One region of the Thermosinus thermophiluss DSM 23256 genome, then DNA from elsewhere that is predicted to be linked to it. Evidence: riboswitches for the same ligand, from Rfam matches in the RefSeq annotation. Region 1 holds a riboswitch; each other region holds the start of a gene.

The links. Region 1 has a riboswitch for glycine ahead of BLQ99_RS13375 (alanine/glycine:cation symporter family protein). Riboswitches for the same ligand answer to the same signal wherever they lie in the genome.
Region 2: another riboswitch for glycine. It lies ahead of gcvT (glycine cleavage system aminomethyltransferase GcvT); the one in region 1 lies ahead of BLQ99_RS13375 (alanine/glycine:cation symporter family protein).
Region 3: another riboswitch for glycine. It lies ahead of BLQ99_RS08110 (ABC transporter substrate-binding protein); the one in region 1 lies ahead of BLQ99_RS13375 (alanine/glycine:cation symporter family protein).

The regions. Positions count from the first base shown of each region.
Region 1 covers NZ_FNBU01000029.1:25,406-29,685, reverse strand. Annotated here, with positions in the region: gene BLQ99_RS13385 (amidase family protein) at 1-531, opposite strand, end outside; gene BLQ99_RS13380 (colicin immunity domain-containing protein) at 930-1,199, shown strand; glycine riboswitch at 1,413-1,515, shown strand; gene BLQ99_RS13375 (alanine/glycine:cation symporter family protein) at 1,630-3,018, shown strand; gene BLQ99_RS13370 (DUF438 domain-containing protein) at 3,222-4,280, shown strand, end outside.
Region 2 covers NZ_FNBU01000008.1:23,461-27,740, forward strand. Annotated here, with positions in the region: gene BLQ99_RS06290 (DUF4130 domain-containing protein) at 1-505, opposite strand, end outside; gene BLQ99_RS06295 (putative DNA modification/repair radical SAM protein) at 468-1,685, opposite strand; glycine riboswitch at 1,846-1,932, shown strand; gene gcvT (glycine cleavage system aminomethyltransferase GcvT) at 2,093-3,190, shown strand; gene gcvH (glycine cleavage system protein GcvH) at 3,194-3,580, shown strand; gene gcvPA (aminomethyl-transferring glycine dehydrogenase subunit GcvPA) at 3,581-4,280, shown strand, end outside.
Region 3 covers NZ_FNBU01000011.1:55,058-59,337, reverse strand. Annotated here, with positions in the region: gene BLQ99_RS08120 (flavin reductase) at 37-813, opposite strand; gene BLQ99_RS08115 (ferritin-like domain-containing protein) at 827-1,324, opposite strand; glycine riboswitch at 1,706-1,807, shown strand; gene BLQ99_RS08110 (ABC transporter substrate-binding protein) at 2,011-3,180, shown strand; gene BLQ99_RS08105 (sigma 54-interacting transcriptional regulator) at 3,760-4,280, shown strand, end outside.

The DNA.
Region 1 (4,280 bases):
GACGATGTTGTTGGCGGACGCGGGGGAACGGATGGAGTTTACCGTGTCAGTACCGAGGCCGAGCAGGCCGAAGTTAGCGGCAAGCGCCGCCCCCGTTCCGCCGCTCGAACCGCCGGGGGTGCGGTTCAAGTCATAAGGGTTCAACGTTTGGCCGAGAATAGAGCTGATGGTTTCGCCCCATATGGCAAATTCATGGAGGTTTACTTTCGCGAGAATAATTGCGCCGGCGTTACGCAGCTTTTTGGTAATGGACGCATCCTCAGGCGGCACGTAGCCCTCAAGGCTTAACGACCCGGCCGAGGTCGGCATGTCTTTAGTGTTGACATTATCTTTGAGCAGGACCGGGATGCCGTGCAGGGGGCCGGCAAGTTTGCCGGCAGTTGCCAGTTTTGCGTCCAGTGCGGCTGCTTCTTCTAACGCTTTGGGGTTAATGTAAATGACGGAGTTTAACTTCGGACCCTGCTTGTCGTAAGCGTCAATCCGCCGCAAATACCATTGGATCAGTTCTACTGCGGTTAAGTTACCCGACAAGTACGCTTGATGTACGTCGCTTATTGTCGCTTCTTCGAGATGGAAGGGTTTAAAAAACGTAAATATTCCTCCCCTTATAACCGAACAATATTTAATGAAGTTATTTTTGATTTCTACGCCGATTTGCCTGGTTCCTTTTTCTGTAAAAACAATTAATGCGGCGTGAAATATTGCCGTAGCCGCAAAATCCCGGTACCTGTCGTTTAGCCAATATTTACGTCCAGTAAAAGATGTTTGGGCTCATTGCGCCAAAGGACGATAGGAAAAGGCGGCTTCTTTGTTGAAATGTCGATAAGAGTAGCCTTGCTTGTACAGTTAAGCATTATAAGGCGTCTTTGGGAAATAATTAAAGGGAAAAAGCTTGGTCCCAGACAAAAACCCTGAAGGAGATGTTGCCAATGACCACTGAAGCACAACGATTAAAAGCGCTTTGCCTGTCCTTCCTGGCACGCGAAATGGATGCCGCCGATTATGTCGAAGCATTCGACGAGGCCTACGATGAAGTGGAGGATAAGCTTACCGACGAAGAGTATGAGATTTTTGACCAAGTTAGCATGGAAAACGAGATGTTTGCCCTTGATGACGCGGAAGACGAAGCCGATTTCGGGATTGATGAGGATGAACTGCGGGCGCGGGTAAAGCAGCACCTTGCCAGCCTGCCGGAATAGCTGTCTGGGGCTTACACGCCATGGGTAGAGATGTAAAACTGAATTTTGGGAAAACAGGGGTTGCTATTGATTTTTGGACAATTGTCCACTAGAATAATACTTGTTATCTGAATAACTAAATACTGCCGGATGATGCTAAACGGAAGAGCGGCCGTAAGGCCCGCCGAAGGAGTAAAACTCTCAGGCGCTTTTTTAAAAGCGGGAACCGTTAGCGGACGGGACTCTGGAGAGACCCTGCAAAAGGGCGCCGAAGGGGCAATGCGAACAGCTGCGGCTGTCCGCTAAATCTCTCAGGCAAAAGGACAGAGACGCACGGCAGGCCAAACTGACCGGTCGTTTGGCATTTGCATTTTCATCGCGTCTTGTCACCAGAGTCAAATCGCAGGATTTGGCTCTTTTTATTTTTCTACGATAAAAGGAGATGGTGACAATGGATTGGCTAAAATTACTGGATGAAATTGATAGTTTTGTGTGGGGGCCGCCGCTGCTTATCTTGCTTGTCGGCACCGGCATACTGCTGACCATTCGGTTGCGGCTTTTGCAGGTTGTGCGGCTGCCTTTGGCGCTCAGGCTCATTTTTTCCGCCAAAAACGACGGCGACGGTGATGTCAACAGCTTCGGCGCCTTGTGTACCGCTTTGGCGGCTACGGTCGGCACCGGGAACATTATCGGCGTGGCGACGGCCATTTATGGCGGCGGACCGGGAGCGCTCTTTTGGATGTGGGTGGCCGCCTTTTTTGGCATGGCCACCAAATATGCCGAGGGGCTGCTGGCCGTGAAGTTCCGGTCCGTCGATGCCAACGGGGAAATCGCCGGCGGTCCGATGCACTACATCGAGAAGGGGCTTGGCATGCGCTACCGTCCCCTTGCCGTGCTGTTCGCGGCCAGCGGCGTTTTGGTCGCCTTCTTTGGCATCGGCACTTTTCCCCAGGTCAATGCCATCGTTGACAGCGTACAACTGGCTTTCGGCGTGCCTGTGCCCATTACGGCCGGGATTATTACCTTGCTGGTGGCCCTTATTACCTTAGGCGGTCTGCAAAGCATCGCCAATGTTTCCACCAAAATCGTACCGTTTATGGCCGTGTTCTATGTAGCGACGTGTATAGGCGTGCTGGCCGTGTTTGCCGACCGGCTGCCGGAAGCCATGCAGCTGGTAATTACCAACGCCTTTACCGGCACGGCGGCAACCGGCGGCTTTCTCGGCGCCACGGTCATGATGGCCATTAGGAGCGGCGTGGCCCGCGGCGTGTTCTCCAACGAGTCGGGCCTGGGCAGCGCCCCGATTGCCGCCGCGGCGGCCAAGACCAAGTGGCCGGCGGAACAAGGGCTTATTTCCATGACCGGTACTTTCATCGATACCATTATTATTTGTACTATGACCGGGCTGGTCCTGATTGTCACCGGCGCCTGGAACGGCGGCCTCAAGGGCGCCGCGTTGACGCAGCAGGCATTTGCCGCCGCCTTCCCGGTGGCCGGTCCTTATGTTCTCACCGTGGGCCTGGTGCTGTTTGCCTTTACGACTATTCTCGGCTGGAACTATTATGGCGAACGTTGCTGCGAGTATCTGTTCGGCGTTAAGGGTATTAAGCCATACCGCTGGACATTCATTGCCCTGGTGGCGGCCGGCGCGTTTATTAAACTCGAGGCCATCTGGCTTATTGCCGACATTGTCAATGGGCTAATGGCGCTGCCAAACCTGGTCGCCCTGCTGGGCTTGTCCGGTGTTGTCGTCAGCGAGACCGAGCGGTATCTGGCGCACCTGCGGGCCGAGGAGGAAGAAGAGACCGAGGCAATGCCTTCGTCGGAAGCGGCCAACTAACGGCAGAATGAAGACTCTTTGCGATGGCAAGGAGTCTTTTTTATGCTGTGGCGTTTTTTACCCGGATTGCTTTTCCGGTCGCTGAGAATGCCGCGACTTAGTTCGCCGTGGATAAATTTACCGAACCGCTGCTGCCCATGAATGGTCGAAATTATGGATACACTGTAGTTGATACCGCAGGGCTAAACCAGGGAGGAGTCGTCATGAGTGAGCTGATCAACAACCGCGAATACCGCAAACAAGCCATCCGCGAGATTATTATGGATCTCCATGCCGGCCGGCCGGTGGAAGAGGTCAAGGCCCGTTTCGATAAACTGGTGCGGAACCTGGCACCGGGCGAGTTGTCCCTCATTGAGCAGTCGCTTATCAATGAAGGGCTGCCAATCGAAGAAGTGCAGCGGCTATGCGATGTTCATGCCGCTGTCTTTCGCGACGCACTAAAGCGGTCGGCCGAACCGGAAACGGCGCCGGGCCACCCGGTTCATACCTTTAAGGAAGAGAACCGGGCCCTGGAAAAGGTGATGGACACTGAAATCGCTCCGCTAGTGGACGAACTACGCCGCACTCCGGCCGAGGCCGCCGGGCCGTTAGCTCTTAAACTGGCGGAGAAGCTAAACCTCCTGGGGGATGTGGACAAACACTACAGCCGCAAGGAAAACCTGCTCTTTCCCTATCTAGAGAAATATGAAATTACCGGTCCGCCCAAAGTGATGTGGGGCGTGGACGACGAAAACCGGCAGCGCTTGAAGGCCGCCAAAGCGGTGGCCGTAAACTTCCGGCCCGACCGCAAGGATGAACTGATTGCCAAAGTGGAAGAGGCGGTTCACCATCTCAAAGAGATGATTTTCAAGGAAGAAAAAATCCTCTTTCCCATGGCGCTGGAGACGCTGGCCGAGGACGAATGGCAGCAAATCCTGGTGGATAGCGATGAAATCGGCTATTGTCTTATCGAACCGGCCCAAGGCTGGAAGCCGGTGCGGGAGAGTGTGCAGGACCGGGAGACGATCGCCGATAGCGGCAGCCGGGACCATATTCGTTTTTCGACCGGCATGCTGACGCCGCAGGAAATTGAGCGGATTTTTACCCACCTCCCGGTAGACATAACCTTTGTCGACAAAAACGATGTCGTCAAGTTTTTTTCCGCGACCCAAGAGCGCATTTTTGCCCGCACCCGCACGGTTATCGGTCGGCGGGTCGAAAACTGCCACCCGCCGGCCAGCGTCCACATTGTCGAGAAGCTGGTGGACGACTTCAAAAGCGGC
Region 2 (4,280 bases), on a different contig from region 1:
CGGCGAATTTGCGTAGGATTAGGTCGGCCGTGTCATGGAATAGCTTGGGGCGAGCCACGAGAGCCCCGTCCGGGGCGGGCTGAAACCGAATAAACCCCAGCATCTTATGTACTTCCCGGGCGATAGCCCGGGCCCGGTTAATAAATAGCCTGCTGACATCACTTACCCCGCACAGACAGTAAGCATGGCCGTAGCGGAGGGCTTGTTCGGCGGCGGCGAAAATAACGGCGGCGCGGTCAGGGGACGCGTAACGCAGATTGGCGGCAATCAGCCGGGCAAGGGTGCGGCCCGGTGAATCGAGTAGCCAGTTGGCGTCTAAGCCGCAGTTTTGCCGTAACTGCTTTACTAGGCAAGGGAGGGAGGTATGATCGGCATCCAGCTGGTCGGTATACATAAACAGACCAAGCGATTCGTGGTCTCCCTTAAAGCAAGGCAGGTCATTATGGATTTGGGCCAATATCGCCGCTTTAAGTATCGACCCGGGGGTCGGCGAGCAGGAGATCACGATCATCACCCCAGAGGCTGAGTTGTTGATAATGTTCACGTTTTGGCGATTGGAGCAGCCGGCGGTTGCCGTAAAATTTGCCGTTGACAGTGAGAAACGCTAAGGCCCGTTTGGTGACTACCCCGATATTTTTCAGCTGGGCCGGGTCGCTAAACCGGTAGGTGCGCCGTACTTGGACAATCTTGGCCGCTGACCGCGGACCGATACCAGGAACTTTAAGCAGTTCGCGGTAAGAAGCTTTGTTAATTTCCAGGGGAAAATGCTGGGGGTTGTGCAGCGCATAAGCAAGTTTCGGGTCGAGGGATAGATCCAGGTTGCCAGTCGCGTCAAAAACAATATCGTCAATGGAAAAACCGTACAGGCGCAACAAAAAATCTGACTGATAAAGACGGTTTTCCCTAATTAGCGGCGTGGCCTTTACTGTGGCCAGCGGCGTGGCGGCGACAGGTTGAAACGCGCTAAAATAAGCGCGTTTTAACTCGTATTCCTGGTAAAGCCGGGTGACAGACAAGAGAATGTCCCGGTCGCTTTCACCGGCAGCGCCGACGATGTACTGGGTAGAATGGGTGGTATCCTGACGGTGCCGGAGGACGTCGCGGATGCTGGCCATGCCTGACAGCAGCTCGCCGGCAAACTGTTTGGTGCGGCTCAGCCGGGCAAGGTGCGACGCAGTCGGTGCCTCCATATTGAGGGAAATACGGTTAGCCAGGGCGGCGGCTTTTTCAATCTCGGCCGGCGTGGCCCCAGGGATAATTTTTAAATGGATATAGCCGCCAAAGCGATAGCGATAGCGCAGGATTTCGGCAACCTTGATAATCTCTTCCATGGTGCGGGCAGTGGAATGCCAAACCCCTGAGCTCAGAAACAGACCCTCTACATAATTGCGGCGGTAGAACTCCATGAACAGCTTTGCCAGCTCGTCGGCGGCAAAGCGGGTGCGGGGCACGTCGCGGGCGGCGCGATTGGGACAGTAGGCGCAATCGCGTTCGCAGTAATTCGTCAGCAGAACTTTGAATAAAGATATACAGCGGCCGTCGGGAGTGAACGAATGACAGACGCCGGCCGGGCTGGTCCGGCCGATGGCCGGCCGCTGATGTTTGCCAGGACGGGCGGCCGTTGCGGCACACACGTCATACTTGGCGCCTTCGCCCAGTAGTTTTAGCTTTTGCTCTATTTCCATGGCTCCACCTGCACACCCAAGTGTTACTGTATTTATTATAAGAGAAAAACATATGTTTGACAAACATTTGTTCAGGATAAAAATATGGATAATAAACGCAATATTCAGGCAGGAAAAGGGCTCACGTGCAGAGAAACTATATGCAAAAGCATAAAGTTGGATGATGACCGGGGGAGAGACCGCCTTAGGCGGCGCCGAAGGAGCAAACAGGCGAGAAACTCTCAGGCAAAAGGACCCTGGTTTGACACACCTCTGGAGAGAACCGCATGCTGCGGTCACCGAAGGGGAGCCGGATTTAGGCAATCTCTCAGGTAAAAGGACAGAGTAAGCGCCGCGCTTACTTAGTGTCCTTTTTTTCTTTTGTGCTTTTTGGAACAAATAATAATATAGTCTGAAGGGAGGATTTTATGAGCGACAAAAAGACGCCACTCTACGACATCCACGTGGCCAGCGGCGCCAAAATCATCGAATTTGGCGGCTGGCTCATGCCGGTGCAGTATACCGGCATTATCGAGGAGCACCGGGCCGTGCGGCAGGCGGCAGGACTCTTCGACGTATCCCACATGGGAGAAGTGTCGGTCAGCGGGCCGGACGCTACCGCCTATGTGAACAGGCTGGTGACCAATGACGCTTCCCGCCTGGCCGTCAACCAGGTGATGTACACTCCCATGTGCTATGACCACGGCGGGGTGGTTGACGATCTTTTGGTCTATCGCCTTGGCGAACAAGAATATCTGTTGGTGATTAACGCCGCCAATATTGACAAAGATTACGCCTGGATGGTGCAGCACGCGGCGAACTATGACGTTACCGTCAAAAACATTTCCGATGTTACCGCCGAATTGGCGCTGCAGGGCCCGCGGGCCGAAGCCATCCTGCAGCCGTTGACCGATGAAGATTTGAGCACCATTAAATATTATTGGCTGCGCCGGCACGTCCGCGTTGACGGGATCGACTGTCTGATTTCCCGGACAGGGTATACGGGAGAGGACGGTTTTGAAATTTACTGCGCGCCGGAGGAAGCTGGCAGACTATGGAACCGCCTGATGGAGGTCGGCAAGCCGCTGGGACTGGTGCCGGCCGGATTAGGCGCCCGTGATACGCTGCGGTTTGAAGCCGGTTTGCCGCTTTACGGTCACGAACTTTCCGAAAGCATCACACCGCTCGAAGCCGGTCTCGGCGTCTTTGTCAAGTTTGACAAACAGAGCTTTATCGGCTATGAGGCGCTGCTGGCCCAGAAAAACGCCGGTGTCCGGCGCAAAATTGTCGGGATCGAGATGGTAGGGCGGGGTATTGCCCGTGCCGGCTATGCCTGTCATGCCGCCGACCGGGTCATCGGCACGGTGACAAGCGGCACTTATGCGCCCACCCTCGATAAAAACCTGGCCTTAGCTATTTTGGAAACGGAGTTTTCGGCGCCGGGGACGGAAGTGGCGGTGGAAATCCGCGGCAAACTGGTAGAAGCCAAGGTTGTGGCCAAACCATTTTATAAAAGGAGGAAATAAATTATGAATATCCCGCAGGAACTTAAGTACACCAAAGATCACGAGTGGGTTCGCGTCGAGGGGACGCGCGCGGTCGTAGGCATCACCGACTATGCCCAGCATGAGCTGGGGGACATCGTTTTTATCGAGGTGCCCGCCGTCGGCAAACAGGTTAAGGCGCACGGCAATTTGTCCGTAGTCGAATCGGTCAAAGCCGTTTCGGATATTTATGCACCGGTTAGCGGTACGGTGGTGGAAGTGAACGAGGCGTTAAACGACCGCCCCGAAGTGGTCAACCAGGATCCCTACGGGGAAGGCTGGCTGGCCGTTATTGAACTGGAAGACGCCTCCGAATTGGAGGGGCTGCTCAGCGCCGACGCCTACCGTGCGCTGACCGAGGGGGGAAAATAGATGGCCGGGCGCCATTATTTGCCCAATACCGACGCCGACCGGCAGGCCATGCTGGCGGCGATTGGCGTAAGCAGCGTCGATGAGCTTTTCCAGGATATCCCGCCGGCGGTGCGGCTGGGCCGTCCGCTTGATTTGCCGCCGGCTCTGAGTGAACTGGAAGTGCTGCGGCTGATGCAGCAGCGCGCGGCCGAAAATGTCCATGTCGGTCAAATGCCTTGTTTTTTGGGGGCTGGCGCTTATGACCATTTTATTCCCGCCGTTGTGTCGCACCTGGCCGGCCGCGCGGAATTTTATACCGCCTATACGCAGTACCAGCCGGAAATCAGTCAGGGCGGCCTGCAGGCCCTGTGGGAGTACCAAAGCTATATCTGCGAACTGACCGGCCTGGATGTGGCCAACGCTTCGCTGTACGATGGGGCCACCGCCCTGGCCGAAGCGATGAACATGGCTTGTGGAGTTACTGGCCGCAGTAAAGTCGTAGTGAGCGCCGGCATCCATCCGTTTTATCGCCGCGTGCTGGCTACTTACGCCCGCGACCTCGGCTTTGAAATTGTCACCGTGCCAACGGTGGACGGTCAAACGGACCGCGCGGCGCTCAAGGCGGCCGTTAACACGGAAGTGGCGGCCCTGCTTATGCAAAACCCGAACTTCTACGGGGTTGTAGAGGATATGGAGGGTCTTGCGGAGCTGGTGCACGGCA
Region 3 (4,280 bases), on a different contig from region 1:
AAGGCTATGGACTAAATCACAGCCTTGGCTTGTTTATTACTTTGCTTTATTTTTCTGCTCCTGATAAAACCGATATGTGAGCGGCGCTAGTTTGCTCGCGACCTGGCCGGCGACCACGTCGGCGACGAACAGGGTATGGGTGCCGACATCCACCGTTTTGTCGGGCAAAACTTTGGCCTCAATATAGGCCGCACAGTCTTGCAGGATCGGGCAGCCCAAGCGGCCGAGCAAATAGGGAATGCTGGCGAATTTGTCGGTAGTTCTTCCCGATTGATAGCCAAAATGCCGGATCATATCGATTTGGTCTTCCCGTAAAACCGATATGGCCAGTACGCCTGAGGCCATAACATATTCGTGGGTGAGGTTGCGCTTGTTTAAGCAAACGGCGATGCGGCATGGATCTATGGTCAGCTGCGCTACCGTGTTGGCGCACTGTCCGTTTATTTTATTATCCTTAACGGAAGAAACAATATACAGTCCGTAACTGATGGTCTCTAACGCGCTGCGGATAGTGGCGTCATTAGAATTGGCCAGACTTTCCCGGGTCAGGCCTGCTATTTCGTCGCTCAGCAATACAAATTTTTCTTTGCCTACGCCGCACAGCGGGCATACGTCCGGCGGGGCGTCGCCGACATGGATATAATCACATACGATGCACTTCCAGCGTTTGGCGGTCTTAGCCGGGGCGGGTTTCTCCGGGGTATCTGCCAGCAAACGAAATTGTTCCGGTCCTACACCGCAAACCGGACAGCTGTCAGGAGGCTGCTCGCCTTCGTGGATATAGCCGCACACATTGCATACCCATTTTTTCATCATATTCACCTTGTTAGGCCCAGGCATCAATCATTTCGCGCAGCTTCAGGATGTGCTTCTTTTCTTCTGCCTTCAGTGTTGTAAAAACATTTTTCGCTTCGTCAAACTTGGCATTTGCTGCCAGCTCGTCATAAAACAGCACGGAGTCTTTTTCCGCCTGGAGGGCAGTGGCTAAAATCGCTTCGATCGTCGTCAGCTGCGCGATTTTTTCGTGCATTTTTTCCGTCGGCGGGAAAACATGTCCTTCCGCCAAAACGGTAAGGTAACGGGAAGTGTCGGCGTCAAACAAATAGTCGCCGCTTTGCGCTTCTTTGCGGGCTTGAATCGTTTCAAACAACTTGGCAAATGTCGCGTAATGATGCTTTTCTTCGGTCATCAGAAACATAAATAATTCTTTGTGCTCTGGCTTTACCGCCCACTCATAAGCCTGGCGATAAAATTCCCGGCCGCGATCTTCAATTTCCATGGCAATCCGCAGGCCCTCGAGGTCGCTGAACAGATTTTGGTTCATCGAATATGCCCCCCCTTATTAATTTCAGTAAAAGCCTGACGCGGTGGCTGTATGATAATTGCGAGTTGTTGAATTATTCGTAATCTACCCGCTAAACTCCTGCTACTGCGCATTTTTTTAAAGCCTTATGCGAAGCTGTCTGGCGCGTAACTTAGCTCAAAGTACTAGCGCTTAAAAGACGGCGAGGGTGATTAATGCAATTATCAGGCGCCAAGTGCGGATGTTGCAAGTGTTGGCAGAAAACAATTTACAATAAAGGCTTGACAATCAGCGCTGCCGTTATTATAATTTTAACATGATGTGCCAAAAATTTAATACATTTGTCCATATGAAGTTTACGGAAGAGTATTAGGGGTAATGTTTGCTTACTTGACCGTAAATGGATGGACCTCTGGAGAGTCCCTTTCAATAGGGCGCCGAAGGTGCAAGTCGGGATGCAAATAGACCGATGAAACTCTCAGGCAAAAGGACAGAGTGGTTAGTTTTACTGCATGCAATTTTATTTCGCAGTATTGCTATCTTTGGTCATGCTTGAGAGTCAAATCTAATGATTTGGCTCTTTTGTTTTATCGGTAAAATGGCGCCGGGTGCTTTACTTGGGCTGCTGGCTTGGGTACAGCTTCATAGGTTTCAAGGCACATTAAAAAATTTAAATTCACATGCGTAAAGGAAAGGAGAAGTGTCTGATGAAAAAAGCAGGGTTTACCCGAGTAGCGGTATTGCTGGCGGTGGTTTGGCTGACAGTTACTCTGGCAGGTTGCGGTGGCAATCCGGCTGCTAAGGACATTAAGATTGGTCTGCTTAATGAAATGACCGGCGGCAATGCGACTTTTGGCACTTCGGCGGCAAATGGCGCCAAGCTGGCCATTAAGGAGGCAAATGCCAAAGGCGGAGTACTAGGCAAACAAATTCAGGCCGTTATCGCAGATAATAAAAGTGAACCGGCGGAAGCGGCAAATGCTATGACCAAACTTGCAACCCAGGATAAAGTTGTGGCCGTAACCGGCGTGTTTGCCAGTTCAAATGCGATCGCCGCTTCAAATGTAGCAGAGGCGAACAAGTTGCCGTTTTTAGCGGTAGGCGCTACCAACCCTAAAGTAACCGTGGATGAAAAGACCGGTAAAGTGAAGGACTATACTTTCCGCGTTTGCTTTATCGACCCATTTCAAGGGACAGTTGGTGCAAACTTCGTACTAAATAATTTAAAACTCAAAAAGGCGGCAATATTGGTTGATAATAGCAGCGACTACAGCAAGGGGCTGTCCGCCTTTTTCAAAGATGCCTTTACTAAAGGCGGCGGCAGCGTTGTGGCGGAAGAAGCGTATTTGCAAAAAGACCAAGATTTTAAGACAATCTTGACAAAGGTTAAAGCGCTCAATCCTGAAATTCTTTATGTGCCGGGCTATTATGAAGAAGTCGGCAAAATTGTCAAGCAGGCGCGCGAACTCGGCATTACGGTGCCGATTGTCGGCGGGGATGGTTGGGATTCGCCGAAATTGGTTGAAATTGCCGGTGCCGCGGCGCTTAATAATACCTACTTTACCAATCATTACTCGGTTGAGGATACCAGTCCGGCATCAAAAGCATTTGTCGAAGCCTACCAGAAAGAGTATGGACAAATGCCGGATGCGATGGCTGTACTGGCTTATGACGCGGCCAATTTGTTGATTGATGCGATTAAACGCGCAAATAGCGCCGAGCCGGACAAAATTCGCCAAGCCTTGGCGGCGACCAAAGATTTCCCGGCGATAACGGGGGCAACCACTTTAAATGCTACACATGACGCGGTTAAAAGCGCCGTGATAATTGAAATGAAAGACGGCAAACAAGTCTTTAAAGCGAAAATCAATCCTTAGACAAGGGGAAATTGAGGCCTGAACGCTGGGGCCAATTTTGTTCGTTTTGAACTTAGGCAATGGCTAATTTTCGTCAGCGGCAATATTCCCCACAGCAAACAGGGTGTGCTAATGATGCACACCCTGTTATGCTTTTTAGGGCGTCGCTGATGAATTGCCGCGCCTGGCGCGTGACAGCGGCACTGATCTAAGACCATTGGTACAAGCCATTGCGCCGGCCTAACTATGCGCCATAACCGTCACGCGGTAATAATATTGGCGCGACCAATGATGCAATCTTTTGCAGAATCAATCATGAAATGAAATCTCGCAGTAAAAAAGAAAAACGCCTTTCATGTAGAAATTCAAGATAAATAAAACATAAAAGTGATCATGCCGTCATAATGGAGGCATCTGCCAGGGGTAACGCGCATCAGACCTTAAACCAAGCAAAAAATAGCGACCAGCAATAAGTGAAGCGAGGGAAGATGTATTGATAAGCGGCCAACGCTGATGCTGGCAATTTGGCCGGCAGTGCAGGAAGTTTCTGGGCGAGTTGTCTGCAAATTCCGTGAAAACGAAAAAAGGAGCTGTTGCGGAATGAACTGGACCTGTAAAAACGCGGTCATTCGGCACGCTAAAGGCATCCATGCCAGGGTTGCCGCGATGGTTGTGCAAAAGGCGCATGAACTGGAGAAGTTATACAAAACGGAACTATTGCTTATTTCTGCTGCTGGCAAACAGGCACCGGCTACTAACATTATGGCTGTTATTGCGCTTAAAATCAGACAGGGTGAAGAAGTTCGCGTAGCCGCCTGTGGCCAGCATGCCGACAAGGCGGCCAGTATTTTGGCGCAGCTGTTGGAAAGCGATTTTATGCTGGTCGATGCGGCAATAATGCAGCAAGTTGACGATGTTTTGCAAGACAACGCCTTTACTGCCAGCGAAATTTTTAACAGCATGGCCAATGGTCTTATTGCCATTAATGAAAAAAATATTATCACCATATTCAATCCGGCTGCCGAACGCATCACCGGCATTGCGGCAGAAGCGGCGCTTGGTCGGCATATTTGCGAGATTATTCCCAATTCTCGCCTGCCGGCCGTCAACCAGTCCATGGT